One region of the Brevibacterium sp. LAARM3_SD1 genome, then DNA from elsewhere that is predicted to be linked to it. Evidence: riboswitches for the same ligand, from Rfam matches in the RefSeq annotation. Region 1 holds a riboswitch; each other region holds the start of a gene.

What was found. A riboswitch is a leader RNA that binds a small molecule or an ion and turns the genes downstream of it on or off. The one in region 1 is predicted to bind thiamine pyrophosphate.
Region 2: linked by a shared signal. The riboswitch ahead of AC2W7L_RS09145 (ECF transporter S component) and the one ahead of AC2W7L_RS17880 (TenA family protein) in region 1 are both predicted to bind thiamine pyrophosphate.
Region 3: linked by a shared signal. The riboswitch ahead of thiM (hydroxyethylthiazole kinase) and the one ahead of AC2W7L_RS17880 (TenA family protein) in region 1 are both predicted to bind thiamine pyrophosphate.
Region 4: linked by a shared signal. The riboswitch ahead of thiO (glycine oxidase ThiO) and the one ahead of AC2W7L_RS17880 (TenA family protein) in region 1 are both predicted to bind thiamine pyrophosphate.

What each region holds. Positions count from the first base shown of each region.
Region 1 covers NZ_JBNFOL010000052.1:6,297-10,267, forward strand. Annotated here, with positions in the region: gene AC2W7L_RS17875 (phytoene desaturase family protein) at 1-967, opposite strand, end outside; gene AC2W7L_RS17880 (TenA family protein) at 1,023-1,715, opposite strand; TPP riboswitch at 1,710-1,815, opposite strand; gene AC2W7L_RS17885 (ATP-grasp domain-containing protein) at 1,823-2,848, opposite strand; gene AC2W7L_RS17890 (VOC family protein) at 2,970-3,332, shown strand; gene AC2W7L_RS17895 (HutD family protein) at 3,380-3,928, shown strand.
Region 2 covers NZ_JBNFOL010000012.1:77,141-81,111, forward strand. Annotated here, with positions in the region: gene AC2W7L_RS09135 (energy-coupling factor transporter transmembrane component T family protein) at 1-298, opposite strand, end outside; gene AC2W7L_RS09140 (ABC transporter ATP-binding protein) at 291-1,823, opposite strand; gene AC2W7L_RS09145 (ECF transporter S component) at 1,823-2,452, opposite strand; TPP riboswitch at 2,475-2,583, opposite strand; gene AC2W7L_RS09150 (purple acid phosphatase family protein) at 2,730-3,971, shown strand, end outside.
Region 3 covers NZ_JBNFOL010000023.1:45,399-49,369, reverse strand. Annotated here, with positions in the region: gene thiD (bifunctional hydroxymethylpyrimidine kinase/phosphomethylpyrimidine kinase) at 1-2, opposite strand, end outside; gene thiE (thiamine phosphate synthase) at 1-757, opposite strand, end outside; gene thiM (hydroxyethylthiazole kinase) at 754-1,668, opposite strand; TPP riboswitch at 1,656-1,789, opposite strand; gene AC2W7L_RS12990 (sugar ABC transporter permease) at 1,927-3,138, opposite strand; gene AC2W7L_RS12985 (ATP-binding cassette domain-containing protein) at 3,135-3,959, opposite strand.
Region 4 covers NZ_JBNFOL010000004.1:109,724-113,694, forward strand. Annotated here, with positions in the region: gene AC2W7L_RS03415 (DedA family protein) at 1-521, shown strand, start outside; gene AC2W7L_RS03420 (ketopantoate reductase family protein) at 475-1,440, opposite strand; gene thiE (thiamine phosphate synthase) at 1,437-2,120, opposite strand; TPP riboswitch at 2,132-2,235, shown strand; gene thiO (glycine oxidase ThiO) at 2,225-3,403, shown strand; gene thiS (sulfur carrier protein ThiS) at 3,400-3,657, shown strand; gene AC2W7L_RS03440 (thiazole synthase) at 3,659-3,971, shown strand, end outside.

The DNA of each region.
Region 1 (3,971 bases):
CGACGTGGATGGTCCCGGCGCGCCCCACCTCGGGGTCGGACCAGGGGACCGGTCCGTTGAGGACGAAGTCGACCTTGGCCGCGGCGTTGCCGTGTTTGAAGCCGCGCAGGCTCTTATCGACCTGAGCGGGCAGCAGGCCGGAGAAGATCTGGGCGGCGTTCAGCGCCGAGGTGTCGAGCAGGTAGGCGCGGGCCGCGGGCATGTCCGAGACATGGTCGACGCGGGCATTCGTACGCACTGTTCCGCCGTGTGCTTCGAGGTCGGCGACGAGGTGGTCGATGATCGCCTGCGAACCGCCGATGGGGGAGGGCCACCCGCCGGCGTGGGCGACCGTTGAGAGCATCGTCGCCGTGGCGGCCGTGCCCATCGCCGGCAGTCCGCCGATCGCGTGTGCGGCGACTCCGGTGAACAGGGCCTGGCTCGATTCGTGGGAGAGAGGAATGTTCCAGGCAGGGCTCGCTTGAGAGAGCAGCCGCAACCCGAATTTCACGACGTTCGCGATTCCGGGAAGGTCGCGCAGAGTCTCCGGCACCGAGCGTTTGTCACCGAGGGAGAGCCAGATCGCGTCATCGACACGTTCGAGAAGTGGGGCGAAGAATCGTCGCCATTCCGGGCCGGCCTCGCCGAGGCGGTCGACCGTTTCGTCGAGATTGTGGAAGGCCAGCGCGGCGGGCTTGTCGTCGAGGGGCTGGGCATACGAGATCTCGGGAGTCGTCAGCTCCATTCCGCGGGCACGCAGGTCGAAGTCGACGAAGAACGGGCTGGCGATGGCCAATGGATGGACGGCCGAGCAGATGTCATGAGTGATGCCGGGTGCCAGTCCGAGGTCGAGGGTGCGGGCGCCGCCGCCGATCGTCGACTGAGCTTCGAACACCTCGACGGAGAGACCGGCGCGAGCCAGAGTGACTGCGGCGGCCAAGCCGTTGGGGCCAGATCCGACGACGACTGCATCAACCTCAGTGCTCATGAGGCCAGTCTAGGGGAGTGGGGCGGGGCCGCTGCTGTGTGCCGTACTGGGCGGTTCAGTCGTCGTAGACGTTGTCGAAGAAGGCGCATTCGAGGTCGACGGCCCGGCGCCAGGTGCGGACGAGATCCTCAGCCTCTGAACCCTGCTCGTCCTCTGTCGGAAACACCCGCTCGAGCTCGTCGACGAGGAACTGAACCCACCCGCGGAAGGCCTCGCCTCGGTGGAGGTCGATCCAGCCTTGGTGGACCTGTCGCTGCGGCACCTCCTCCTGGGATTCGGCCCAGTCGAGATAGAGCCATTCGGCCACAGCGAGGACGACGAGCAGCTGCGGATAGGACGCCGAGGCGACTGCCGAGTCCATGAGATCGCGGAACCCTGCCGTCGGTGCGGCCAGTTCAGGCTGGAGGTAGTCGGCTGGAGCGACTCCCAGTTCGGCGAAGGAGTCGACGAAATATGTGTCCTCGCCGGCTACGAGCATCCCCAACTGTCGGGCGAACCGCAGCTTTGCGTCGAGCTCATCGGCATGGGCCACGCAGGCGCCGAGCATGGACAGAAACGACTCGAAGAACTGATAGTCCTGCACCAGATAGTCCCGCATGACGGCGTCGTCGACGGTGCCGGCGAAGAGTTCCCGAACGAAGCGGTGATTGATCGCCGCCGCCCATTGTTCGCTTGTCGATCTCATCAGGGCCGACACAGATCCGTCGGCGGAGACCTCAATCAAGGCGCCGATACCTGTGGTTGTCATCGCTCTTCCACTCCCTCCGCCGGTGCTCACCGGATCAGGTTCAAAGGGTCTGCATTCGCACTCTCAGCGCCCGTTGATCGGCGCTCCCCTGTAGTGATTCGACACTATCACTGGGCTGCCGACCCGGCGGGGAATGCGGACTTCGGGGCCGCCTCGGCGAGGGTGTCGGACACGTACTCCGCGATCCGGTCGGCGGCAGACTGACGGCCCGACGACTGCTCGGCGGACTCAACGGACGGGTTGTAGTTCGTGTTCGTGTTGATGTCGTAGACGACCTGCCGGCCGTCAGCGGTCTCGATGAACTCGATGCCGGCGATCTCGATGCCGAGGTCGGCCAACAGCGACTCGAGCCGGCCGATCAGCGGCGTTGCGGCCGTGATCTCCTCACGAAGGGCGAACTGGGGAGTCGCCTCGACGTCGGCAGCAGCCCCGGCGCCGGGAATCGTGCAGGCATCGGCCGGGCAGAGTTCGAACGATCCGCCCGAGACGTCGACGCGCACCGCATAGTGGAAACGTCCGCCGATGAACTCCGCGCGGGTGACGAACGGCTGAGCCGGCTGCACATACTCCTGGATGAGGGTGATGCCGTCGATCGGCGCATTCGCTCCACCGGGCGCGAACTCAGCGGCGACCGCCTCGAGTTCGGCATGGGAGTCGAAACGACGTACACCGAGGCCCTTGCCGCCCTGATTGTGCTTCGTGATGAACGGGGGAGTGAAGCCGGCAGCGGCCTCGACGAGTGCCTGCGGCCCGAACGCGGCCGCGGTGCGCGGCGCGTCGAAACCGTGACCGGACAGCTCGCGATGCTGACGGATCTTGCTCACCTCGAGCTCGTAGACCCCTCGACCGTTGATGACCCGACGGCCCGCCGCAGCCAGCCAGTCAAGGACGGCGCGGCCGTACTCCTTCACATGCGGATCGGTTCGGGTGTGCGCCGATGCCGACAGCCGCGACCAGAACACTCCGGCAGGAGGCTCGGCGGACAGGTCGATCAAGGTCTCGGGCAGCAGCCATTCGACGTGTGCGACGCCGAGGCGGTCGAGCGCCTCGGTGAACGGGGCGATCCATTCCGGATTGTCGTGGATGATGTAGACCGCCGGATCACCGGTGGCAGGCAGGGCATGAGAACTCATCGCGAACCTTCACTGTGGGGAGCCGATGCGGACTGCGGAAGCATCGGCGGATCTGCTCAACAATCCTACGCCCTAGCGTGGACCCCTTCGCCGTGTCAGTGCGGCGGCGTAGACTCGGGCCATGGCTATCGCAAAGCAGCCCGTTGTCGTGCTCGACGCTCCTGACGCCGGTGAACTCGCGGAGTTCTACGGAAAGCTCCTGGATTGGTCTGTCACCGTCGACGAGGACGGCACGTGGGCAGAAGTCGTCTCCAACTCCTGGCCGCCGATCTGCATCCAACAGGTCGAGGACTACCACGCACCCAGCTGGCCCAGTCAGACCCATCCGCAGCAGATGCACCTCGACGTCGTGGTCGACGACCTTGACGTGGCCGAGAAAGCCGTGCTCGAGATCGGTGCGGGCAAGGCCCCCGAACAACCAGGCGAGACGTTCCGAGTGTTCCTCGACCCGGCCGGTCACCCCTTCTGCCTCTGCAAGGGATGATCACACCACCACCGAGTCGGCCCCACCCGCCCGTGGCGCGCTGAGTCATGCGCGCGCTCGTCTCCTTCGCCGACCGTGATCCCGTTCCGTGGGCCAACGGAGCCGGTCAGACCACTGAGCTCGTCTCCCTGACCGAATCGGCCCAGCTGACTCCAGGGCTTCGCCCCTGGCGATTGAGCATCGCCCGGCTCGAACGAGTGGGCCCGTTCTCGGCCCTGCCCGGAATGGCACGCACCTTCCTCCCCAACGCCGAGGTGGCCCTCGACATCGACGGCCACGTGCACTCGGTGCCCGCCTTCCGCCCGGAACGCTTCCATGGAGGCCAGAACGTGAGCCTCGTCGACTTGGTCGAACCCTGTTTCGCCGTCAACCTCATGGTCGCCGACGACGGTATGGACCCCGAGAATACAGCGGGCGCGATGCAGATGAGCATCGGTCAGCCGGTCCCCGCCGACCGACTCCGGTTCGTGCTCACTCTCGAAGACGGTGCCGAATACCCTCGTTTCCAGCTGCTCGAATCGGAAACGGGTGAAGCTGTTCCAGACGAGATCTCGGTGGCCGTTCTCCACATCGAAAGTGTCGACACGCACATCTGAGAAATCGGTGGGAACTGGTTGTCTCCGGCGTTACATTCCGACG
Region 2 (3,971 bases), on a different contig from region 1:
CAGTGCCCCAGGCAGCGAGCAGAGCAGCGGCGGGCAAGAACCACAGCCGCTTGGCTGCCGCCCCGAGATCGAGGCCAGTCGCCGGCAGAGCCAGCAATGCCGCCAACAGCACCACACCGGCAGAGACCAGATCGATGCTCAACAGGGCACCGACCATGAGGATCAGCGCGACTGCGATCTTCGTCAGCGGATTGCACCGACCCAATGCGGTGGAATGCACCACGGGGATGAGTTGCCCCGGATCTTCAACGGCAACCTCGGGGGAGGGGCGAGTGCGCTGATCGAGACTCTCACTCACCGGGATCACCGGCCCTGACCGAAGAAGCCGACTCGTTGCCAGACCCTCGTTCTGCACTATTGCTGTCACCGAGTTCGAGGAGATCGGCCCCGATGGCCACGAGGAATGCGTGATCATGGCTGACCGCGACCACAGCAGAGCCGTGCTCTAGGGCATCGAGGAACATCTCCACCAGCCCCGCCCAGGTCAGCGCATCCTGACCGAAGGTGGGTTCATCGACGATGAGCACCTTTGGCCGGGGAGCCAACATCGCCGCCACCGACAGACGTCGCTTCTCTCCACCGGAGAGACTCTGCGGATGAGCGTGCGCCAACCCGGTGAGACCGAGGCCCTCGAGAAGTTCATCCACTCGTGCCTGCGAATCGGCGGCAGACCACCCTGCCAGGCGGGGACCCAGCTCGAGTTCGGACGCCACGCTCGAGGTGAGGAACTGGTGTGCCGGTTCCTGGAATACGATGCCGATGCGCGCGGCCAACTGCTTCGACGTCCAGGCGAACGGACGGGCCCGTTTAGCGCCTTCCCGCAGGGCCGCCTCGGCGAGGACCTGCCCGGAGAATTCGGGCAGCAGACCTGCCAAGGTCAGGGCCGTGGTCGACTTTCCGGTCCCGTTCGCGCCGACGATTCCGAGTGCCTGACCGGCACGCAGGCTCAGCTCCATACCGGCCGCTGCGGGGGTGGTCATGCGAGGCCGAGCAACGCTGAGCCGATCGGTGCGCAGCAGAACCTCGCCGAGGCGACCGGACGTCCTGCCGATTCCGTCGGTTCCGCCTCGGCGCGGGGTGGGGGAGTCCTGCGGCATCCAAATGCCGCAGTCGATGAGCACGTCGGTCAGCTCCGGATCGGTGAAGATCTGATCGGGCGGACCTTGGACGACGATGCCCTCGCGGCCGAGGACGATGACGCGGTCGATGTGATCGATCCACAGCTCCACCCGGTGTTCGACGACGAGCATGGTCGCCGCGGTCTCGGCCTGCACGGTGAGCACGGCGTCGCGGACCTCGGTCGCCGAGGCGGGATCGATATTGGCGGTCGGTTCGTCGAGGACGATGACCTCGGGAGCCATCGCATGGATCCCGGCCAGAGCCAGCCGCTGCTTCTGCCCGCCGGACAAAGCCGCACTCGGACGGTCCGGAGGCAGATCGAGTCCCAGCGCTCGCAGGGACTTCAGCGTCTGGGCCTCGATTGTCTCGGCCGGGAATCCGAGGTTCTCCATCCCGAACGCCACATCATCACCGATGCGGGAGAAGATCACCTGCGAATCGGGATCTTGGAGGACCAGCCCGGTGCTGCCTCGGCGAGGATCCGGTTTCTCGCCGCCGACGAGGAGTTCACCGGTGGCCTCACCTGATTCCTCGGGCAGGACGCCTGCGACAGCGTGAAGGATTGTCGATTTGCCGGCTCCGGAGGCGCCGAGCAGCAGCACTTTCTCACCGGCGGCGATCTGTAGATTGAGCGGACCGACCGCAGGCTGATCACGGTCGGCGTGAGTCCACGAGAAGCCGGAAGCAGTGATCGGCAGTGCCATCAGCGCAGGCGGCCGGAGGCGAAGGAGCCCAGCGCTCCGGTGGCTGCGATCGCGCGGTAGGCGAACCAAGCGCCGATTCCGGAGATGACGAGACCGGAGACGATCGCGCAGACCGCGTAGATCGCCTGGAAGCCGAACTGCCATTCGGCGTTGTACATGATGTTCTCGCTCACGGCCATGAACGCCGCGGCCAGCATCCCCGAGGCCGCGGTGACCCACAGGGTGAAGCGCTTGTAGCCGAAGGCGGCGAAGACGAGTTCGGCACCGAGGCCCTGCAGCAGTCCCGAGAGCAGAACTGTCGCTCCGAAGTGAGAGCCGAGGACGGCCTCGACGATGGCGGCGATGAGTTCGCACAGCAACGCAGCACCGGGTTTGCGGATGATCGCCCCGGCCAGCGGGCCGGCAAGGACCCAGAGCCCGGCGATGAGGCCGATCGACGGCGGGAAGGCCTGGAAAGCGAGTTCGAGGACCTTCCAGCTCAGCGCCAGCACCCAGAACACGAGTCCCACGGCGATGCCGAGGACGGCGGTGGTGACATAGTCGACCACTCGCCACTGTTTGGATTTCGGCGCCGCGGTGAAGGCGTGTGAAGGGGTGGCGGTGGTTTTCGGTACGGCGGTATTCGGCATTGTGCCTCCTCTTTTCAAGGAGGGGTGAAGAGTCTCGACTTCCTTCGGCGGTGCTGACCGCATCAGGTTCGAGGGTCTGCAGCTTCTTCTGCACTCTCAGCGCCCCTGACGGCGCTCCCCTGTCGTAGCCACCACTGTACAACAGGGGAGCGCGGCAGCGACCGGGATCGGAAGCGAAGCGGGGGCCGGGATCGGTTATCGAGTATTCACTTGCCGTTCCCTCGTTCGTCGACGGGCTTCGAACGACCGGACACTACTGATCAGTAGGAATATGCGGGTGAACACTCAACGACTCAAGCGACCGCTCAGTGCCCTGTCCGCCGCCACTCTGCTCGCTGCCATGGTGGCAGCGCCGGTGCCCGTTCGGGCCGAACCATCGCTCGGTTCAGGCGGGCCCGGCTCGACCGCGAGCCAGAGCCCCAGTCAGGATCCGAGCCAGACCCCAAGCCAAGGCCCGGGGCAGAACCGAACGGAATCGCCCGCCGAGGCGGATGCGGGAAGCGAGGCGATCACCGATCCCGTGCTGCAGGTCGGGGCCGATTCCATGGCCCGCAACCTCTCGTGGATGAGTGAGAGCTCCGGCGGGGGAGAAGTCCGTTGGGCGCCGGCCAGTGAGCTCGAGGGCGGTGAGCTGCCTGCTGACGCCGAAACAGCCGAGACCACGGACTCCGGGCTGGCCACCGATCTCAAACGTCACTTCAACCATGCGATCATGACCGGCCTCGAGCCCGACACCGAATACGCCTACCAGGTCGGCAGCGAAGAGGACGGATTCACCGAGGTGCAGCAGTTCACCACGGGAGACGTCGGAGGTGACGACGAATTCCTCGTCTTCGGTGACCCGCAGGTCGGCGCCGGTGGCGGAGACCCCGACGACGCCGCCGGTTGGGACCGGACACTGAGTTCGGCAGCGGCCACCGCCGACGACCCGAGCTTCTTCTACTCGCTGGGAGACCAGGTCAACTCCGCGGGCAACCAGGAACAGTACGCCCAGTACCTGGCGCCGGAGGCGACTCGGACGATCCCGCAGGCGACGACGATCGGCAACCACGATGTGTCATCGAAGGCCTACGAACAGCACTTCAACCGGCCCAATGTCAGCCAGGACCACGGCGGCGGTGGCGTCATCACCTCCGGAGGCGACTACTGGTTCATCGAGGAAGGCGTCCTGTTCCTCAACATCAACTCCAACAGCTCGGATATGGATGCCCACGCCGAGTTCATCGACGAGGTCGTCGCCGAGCACGGAGACCAAGCACGTTGGACGGTGCTCGGATTTCACCACTCGATCTATTCGACCGCGACTCATTGGAACGACCTCGACGTGAAGCGGCTGCGGAAGGCGATCCCGCCGGTCGCTGCTCGCAATGACATCGACCTCGTCGTCTCCGGCCACGACCACATCTATAACCGCACCTTCCTCATGGATGGTGAAGGCAAGCCCGTCGAGGGCTCCGAAGCGGGAGCCGAGGAAGAGAAGGAAGACGGACAGACGCTCTACCTCACGCTGACCTCGTCG
Region 3 (3,971 bases), on a different contig from region 1:
ACTGTGCACTCCCGGTGAAAGCGGCGAGCAGCTCCTCGGCCGCAGTCTTCGGATCGTCAGCCATGCAGATCGCCGAGACCACGCAGATCCCGATCAGCCCACGACCCTTCAGGTCAGGGGCACGATCGGCGTTGATGCCGCCGATCGCGACCGCGGGGATGCCGGCTTCTGCCACCAGTTCGCGGAGACGGTCCGGTCCGATTCCGTCGGGGGCGTCTGCTTTCGTGGAAGTGTCAAAGACCGGCCCGATGCCGACGAGGTCGACGACTCCGGAGTCGCGGGCGGCGGCGAATTCGTCGCTGTTCGCGGCCGAGAGACCGATGAGCGGTTCCGCACCCAGGGCGGCGCGCACCTCGGCGACGGTGGTGTCAGTTTGGCCGACGTGGATGTGCACGTTCTCGCCTTCGTCGTTGAGGCGGCGGGCCACCTCGACGCGGTCGTTGAGGACGACGGGGACCGTGCGGTCGGTGTCACGGGTGGCGGCTTCGACGGCGGCGATGACTTGGCGGGTGAGCGAGTAGAAGTCACCGTCGTCGATGTCTTTGTCGCGGACCTGGACGATGCCCACTCCCCCGGCGACGGCGGCCTGCACGGTCTCGGCGACGCTGCGACCGGCGGCCTCGCATTGCGCCGAGTCGGTGACGAGGTAGAGGCGCGTGTCGATTCCGGCGAAGCGGTCGGTCGAGCCGTCTCGGTCGTTCACGGTTGCGCCGTCGTCGGCCGAGTTGTCAGCGATGTGGGCGGATCCGGCGGTCATGCCTGGACGCCTTCGCCGGCGGTGAGCGTGTCGAGGCCGATTCTCGCCTGCGCGAGTCGGTCACCGTCGACGGTGTGGAGCGCGTCGAGGAAGTTCACCGAGTAGCTGCCCGGACCCTTCGCACCATCGGCGGCGAGTTCCCCGGCGACCGCGAAGTGGGCGTGGGCGGCGACGACGGCTTCGAACTTCGCCGAGGCGGCCCCACCGTTCGCGGACTGCTCGGGGGCGCTGATTGCTGAGACGTCGGCGTCGGGGTCGGCCAGTCCGGCACGGGCGGCGGCCAGGTATGCGACGGTGACGGCGCCGAGTGAGCAGCCGGTGCCGATGACCAGCGGCATGAATTCGTGTCCGCCGGAGATCCGGGCGACGTGATCGGTGCCGTCGATGTGGGCGACGACGGCGTCGGTGGGTCCGGAGACCGCGACGATCGCGCCGGTCTTTCGCGACAGTTGAGCCGCGGCGGGAAGGACGGCATCGACTTCATCGGTGGATTCGACTCCACGACCACCGAGTCCGACTCCGGCGAGTGCTGCGACCTCGGAGGCGTTGCCGCGGATGGCAGTCGGGTGATCGGCGGCGGCACGGCGGATGCGGGAGGTGCGGAAGTCGACGGCGCCGACGCTCACGGGGTCGAGGACCCAGGGCTTGCTGGCGGCGTTCGCGACGTCGATGGCTGCGTCGGCGGCGAGCAGCTGATGGTTCGAGGCGGTTCCGAAGTTGACGAGGATTCCGTTGGCGATTCCGGCGAACTGTCCGGCGTCGGCTTCGTGGTCGAGCATCGCCGGGGAGGCGCCGATGGCCAGGAGCACGTTCGCGCTGAACTGCTGTACCACGGTGTTCGTGATGCACTGGATGAGTGGATTGCTTGCGCGCAGTCGCGCATTGGCAGAACGCAGGTCGAAGTCAACCATGACGATCCCTTCGCTAGTATGGCCCAGATCAGGTTCGATGGGTGTTCTCTCAGCCTCGGTGTCCTCCGTGCGCAGCTTCTCGGTGCGAACGGATCCTCATGAGGCACCCCATGTCAATGGCTCCGACTGTATCAGCCCGGTCGGACACGGGCGACTCCTCCATCCAGCAGAACCGCCGAGCGGACCCCGTCGCGGCGAAACCACCTCCGGTTCAGGGTGGTTTCGCCGCAACGGGGTCCGCTGAGGGAAGAGCAGCCGCTACCCCCGCCCGACGTACCTCTGTCCGCGGCGGCTGAGCGCATCGATGACGACGGCGGTGAGCAGGACGAGTGCGGTGATGATCTGCTGCGCATCGGAGTTGAAGCCGATGAGGTAGAGACCGTTGTTGATCGCACCGACGACCAGGGCACCGAGCACAGCGGCCCATGCGGTTCCGCGACCGCCGAACAGCGAGGTGCCGCCGATGACAGCCGCCGCGATCGCGTTGAGCAGGTCCTGCGTGCTCACCAGCGTCGATCCCGCATTCGTCGTCACACCGGTCTTGATGAACCCGAACAGTGCGGCCAACACTCCGGCTGCCATGAACACGCTGATGCGCACCCAGGTCACGCGGATGCCAGCGCGCCGGGCGGCTTCGACCTTGCCGCCGACGGCGTAGATCGACCGGCCATAGCGGGTCTTGCGCAGCACGAGATCGATGATGATCGCGATGACGATCATCAGGAAGAACGGCATCGCCAGACCGAAGTCCTGATTGACGAGGATGAGGAATCCGAACACGATGGCGGCCAGCAGCACGATGCGCACGATCACCGACGCCCAGCTCGGGGCGCTGAGGCCTTCGCGGTGGCGGCGCAGCTTCGAATAGATGATGCCGCCGCCGAAGCCGATGATCGCAATCGCTCCGAAGATATAGGCCCAGATCGCCGGGAAGTAGAAGCTCGCGAAGTCGAAGGCGAAGGTGTCCGACATCGACAGGTTCTTCTGTGTGCCCAAGGTCGTCAGGGTCAGACCGGTGAATGCGAGCAGACCAGCCAAGGTGACGACGAACGCCGGGATGCCGACGACGGCGAAGAACCAGCCTTGGATCGCACCGACGACCAGACCGAGCAGCAGCATGATGATCAGCGCCATTGCCGGGGGCACACCCTGCCTGACGACGAGGACACCGAGCAGCGAGGCGGCCAGACCGCCCAACTGCGCCAGAGACAGGTCGATCTCGCCGAGGAGTAGGATGAGGTTGATGCCCAGAGCAAGGATCGCGAGGAACGCCACCTGGGTGGAGAGATTGACGAGGTTGGCCGGCGAGATGAAGTTGGAATCGGCCGACTGGAAGACGATGACGATGACGATGAGGGCGAAGATGACGGGGAACGAACCCAGCTGCCCTTCTTTGACCCGTCTGACGAACGTCCCGACGATGCCTTCGGACGAGATCCGCTCATCGGTGATGAAGGAGTTGCGGGTCATCGGCGCTCACCCCTCCGTGCGGCGCGTTTGGTCACGACATTGTCGCTGGCTCCGGTGATCGCGGCGACCAGCACGTCCGTGCGTTCGTCTCCGGGGAAGTCACCGGCGTCCTTGCCCAGGCGCAGCACGTGCACCCGGTCGCACACGGCCTGCACATCGGCCATATTGTGGCTGACGAGCAGCACGCCGAGGTCGCGTTCCTTGAGCCGTTCGATGAGATTGAGCACCTCGGCCGTCTGGGCAACACCGAGGGCCGCCGTCGGCTCGTCGAGCATGACCAGCGAAGGATCGCCGAGGAGGGACCGGGCGATGGCGACCGTCTGACGTTGTCCGCCGGACAGTGCCGCGATCGGTACGCGCACGCTCGGGATCTTCGCCGACAGGCTGCGCAGCAGCTCCCAGGATTTGGCTTCCATGGCCACCTCGTCGAGGACTCCCCCACGGGTCTTCTCGTGCCCGAGGAACAGGTTGGCGACGACGTCGAGGTTCTCACACAGAGACAGGTCCTGGAACACGGTGGCCACTCCGGCCCTCTGCGCGTCCTTCGGGGAGGAGAATTTCTGCGATGTCCCATTCATGATGAGTTCGCCCTCATCGGCGGCGTGGACTCCGGCGATGACCTTGATGAGTGTCGATTTGCCGGCGCCGTTGTCGCCTACGAGGCCGACGACTTCGCCGCGACCGACGCTGAGATGGATGTCGCTCAGCGCTTGGACGGCGCCGAACCGTTTGTTGATTCCGCGCAGTTCGAGCACCGGCTCGCTGTCGCTGCCCGGCGTCCGCGTCGCCGCAGCTGCCGGTTCGGGTGTCTCTGGTGTCATCTGTTCCTACTT
Region 4 (3,971 bases), on a different contig from region 1:
GGCTCGCCTGCTATCTGCAGGGCGGGCGACCGCCCGGTGCGAAGGTGACCTATCCGGGCGCCAGAGACAGCACCCTCCCCCAGGCAGAGGCCGGGATCGAGCTGCCCGGGACGATCTACTTTGCCGGAGAGTCGAAAGTCTGGGGCGGTGGCATGGCCTTCTACGACCATTCCGTCCCCGGACCGACACCGGCCAAGGCCTACCTCATCACTGCCGAGCAGTTCGCCGATGTCGCGGCGCAGGAGATGAATCGGCCGCCCGAACCCGACAGTCCGCTGGAGCGGCTCGTCTTCGACCTGCCCTCAGGCAGCTCACATTCTGTGGGCCCCGGCGGTTACGAGACGCTGCTCGTCCTCGATGATGTCGACGGAGTCCCCATGGTCACATTCACCGCAGCCCACGGTTCGACCGACACCGAACACACTCAGCCGCAGGAGTCATATCTGACGATGCTGCGCACGGGCACGGCTGAAGTCAGGACCGCTTCTGGGCTTCCCCTGCCCGCAGCTGCACAAGTGTGAGGTCGAGCAGAGGAGTCGGCACTCCCAGCTCCGCAGCCTTGAGCGCCATGTCGCCGAGGATGTGCTCCGTTTCGCTCGGCAGCCCAGCCGTCACATCCCGGTAGAGGGATGAGGTGAAGGCCGAACCGTCCTCGGTGAGCATCGTCAGCGTCATGGCGTGTGAGGCCTCCGAGACCGGGTGTCCGGCCGTTGCCGCCACGGCTTCGAGCTCGTCGACGATGGCATGCACATGCGACCGGCCGCCGGCTTCCATGATCGCCCCGACCGGAGCACGGAACAGGCAGGTGACGACACCGGCCGCGGCGATGAAGGTCCACTTCTCCCACAGCCCGTCGATGATTCCAGCGACGGTCTGGAGCTTGAACCCCGGCACGTCGAGAGCGTCGGAGATCCGCGCGGGCACCTGGGCACCGTGGAGGTCGCCGATGGTCATCACGGCCAGGTCGGTGAGCTGAACGACGGCTCCGTCTCTGATGGTGCCGACGATCTTGACGAATCCGCCGAGCACCTGTCCGGGGTATCTGTTCTGCAGCTTCTCGATCTGAGCCATGCCGTTGAGGATCGGGATGATCGTAGTCTGCTCTCCGACAGCCGGTCCGATGTCATCGATGACCGAGTCGAGGCCGCCGGCTTTGACCGCGATGATGACGAGGTTGAAGATCCGTGGTGCGGCTTCGAGCTCCTCAGCGGTGATGACATCGACCTGATTCGTCCGATCGGCATCGGGAGCGGTGAAGCGCATTCCTTCTGCGCGGACCGTCGCCGCTCGAGCCTGCCGGAGCAGGAATGTGACATCGCGTCCGGCCTCCTGCAGATAGGTGCCGAAGGCTCCGCCGGTGGCACCTGCCCCGGCGATGAGAATCGACAGATCCGCGCCTGCACCGGTTCCCTGGGCTGCGCTCTCAGCTGCTTGGGTCATTCCAACTCCTCCTTGAGCTCCCGAGCGGCCGCCGCGGGATCCTCAGCCGAGGTTATCGCACGGACGACTACGGCACGGTTCGCACCCGCCTGTCGGACCGCGTCCAGCCTCTCCCCCGCCGCGATCCCGCCGATGGCGAACCACGGTTTGTCCGCCTCGGCGGCGGTGGCGGTGAGCAGCGCCGTTCCCACGGCTGCGCGACCGGGCTTCGTCGGGGTCTCCCAGACGGGTCCGACACAGAAATAGTCGGTCTCCGGGTCCGCTTCGGCGGCGAGCGCCTGTTCGAGGGAATGGGTGGAGCGGCCGAGGATGACATCGGGGCCGAGTACGGCCCTGGCCTGAGAGCTGGTGAGGTCGCCTTGACCGACGTGGAAGACATCGGCGTCGGTGAGCAGTGCGACGTCGGCGCGGTCGTTGACGGAGAAGAGCTTGCCGTGACGGACGGCGGCATCCCGGAGGACTTCCAAGGCTGCGATCTCCGCGCGGGCCTCGAGGCTCTTGTCCCTCAGTTGGATGATGTCGACGCCCCCGCGGTAGGCGGCGTCGAGGAACTCGGCGAGGTCGCCCTGAGAGGTCCTGGCTTCGGTGCACAGGTAGAGCGACGCTTCGGCCAATCGGGCCTGCCTCCAGGCTCTCTTCGTCGGCCGTGCTGCGGTGCGCGGTGGCATCTGTGTGGTCATGGTCATAGAGTAGAGGAGTTCGCGGGAGCCTCCCAACGAGGCTGAGAGGGCGTAGGAGCCGACCGTCAGACCTGATGCGGATCATGCCGCCGGAGGGAGAAGCTGTGAGAGTCATTGTCGTCGGCGCCGGAATCATCGGCCTGTCCACGGCCTGGTACCTGCGCCGCCTCGGTGCCGAAGTCACCATCATCGATCCTGTCCCCGCGTTGGGGGCGAGCCATGCCGCCGCGGGGATGATCGCTCCCGCCGCCGAGGTGGTGTGGGGGCAGACTCCCCTGTACCCGTTGATGCAGGCCTCGGCGCAGATGTACCCGGAGTTCGCTGCCGAGGTGGCGAGCGCTGCCGCGGTCGACCTCGGCTTCACGGATGCCGGAACTCTCGTGTGCGCCGGAGACAGTGCCGATCTGCAGGCACTGCGAGAGCTGCGCGAAGCTCAGTCGCGGTCCGGTTTCGCCACCGAGCTCATCACCGGCAGCGCTGCCCGCCGGGTCGAGCCCTCTTTGTCGCCCGCAGTGGCCGGAGCCGTGCACATTCCCGGCGATCGGTCGATCGACCCGCGTCGGGTCTCCGCGGCTCTGATGTCTGCCCTGACCGCTGACTCAGTGTCGCACCTCATTCGGCAACGGGCAGTCGAGCTGCTGAGGGACGGTGATGCGACCGTGGGCGTCGCACTGAGCGATGGTCGTCGATTGGAAGCCGATCAGGTGATCCTCTGCGCCGGCAGCACCAACAACACGATCCATGGTGCCCCGCAGCTGCCGCTCCGGGAGGTTTGGGGCGATGTGCTGCGGCTGCGCGCCCCCGCCGAGGCGACTCCCCTGCTGACCCGCACCATCCGCGGGCTGGTCAACGGCCGCTCCGTCTACCTGGTTCCTCGCCCCGACGGCGAGATCGTCCTCGGTGCCAGTTCCCGTGAAGACGGACTCTCCGGCACCCCCGCCGGGGCGATCCACCGACTGCTCGCCGACGGGCAGCGACTGGTCCCAGGCATTCTCGACGCGGAGATCACCGATATCACCACCCGAGCCCGCCCCGGGTCCCCCGATGACCTGCCGATGATCGGGCGCATCGATCCCGGCTGCATCGTGAGCACCGGGTACTTCCGGCACGGCATCCTCTTGGCCCCGTTCGGTGGCAGGCTCGGGGCCGAACTCGCCCTGGGAGACGTTGCCGATTGGCTCCCTGAGGGAGCACTCGAGTCCGTGTCCCCACATCGCTTCACCACCGAAACCACTGCCGACCCGAACCACGCAACTGCCTACTCGACGAGGAGCATGTCATGACCGACCGCGAACACCCACCGAGCATCGTCCTCAACGGCGAGCATCATGAGCTCCCCGGTGCCACCTCGGCGCTCGACCTCATCGCCGACGTCACCGGACGGGAGCTGCAGACTGACGGGACACCGGCCGACGGCGGACGTCTGGGCATCGCCCTGGCCGTCGACGGTGAAGTCATCCGTCGCGGTGCCTGGTCCGGATTCGCCTTGGCCGACGGGCACACCGTCGACATCGTCACCGCAGTGCAGGGAGGCTGATATGAGCTGGACGATCGATGATGTGGAGATGTCGTCTCGTCTCGTGATGGGCACGGGAGGGGCGAGCTCCCTGAGCATCCTCGAAGACGCCCTGATGGCTTCGGGGACCGAACTGACCACGGTGGCGATGCGCCGCTTCGACGCCGAGTCGAGAGACTCGGTCTTCACCATGCTCCAGCGTTTGGGAATCCGAGTGCTGCCGAACACCGCCGGCTGCTACACCGCCCGGGATGCCGTGCTCACTGCCCGCCTGGCCAGGGAAGCCCTGGAGACGAACTGGGTGAAACTCGAGGTCATCGCCGATGAGGACACGC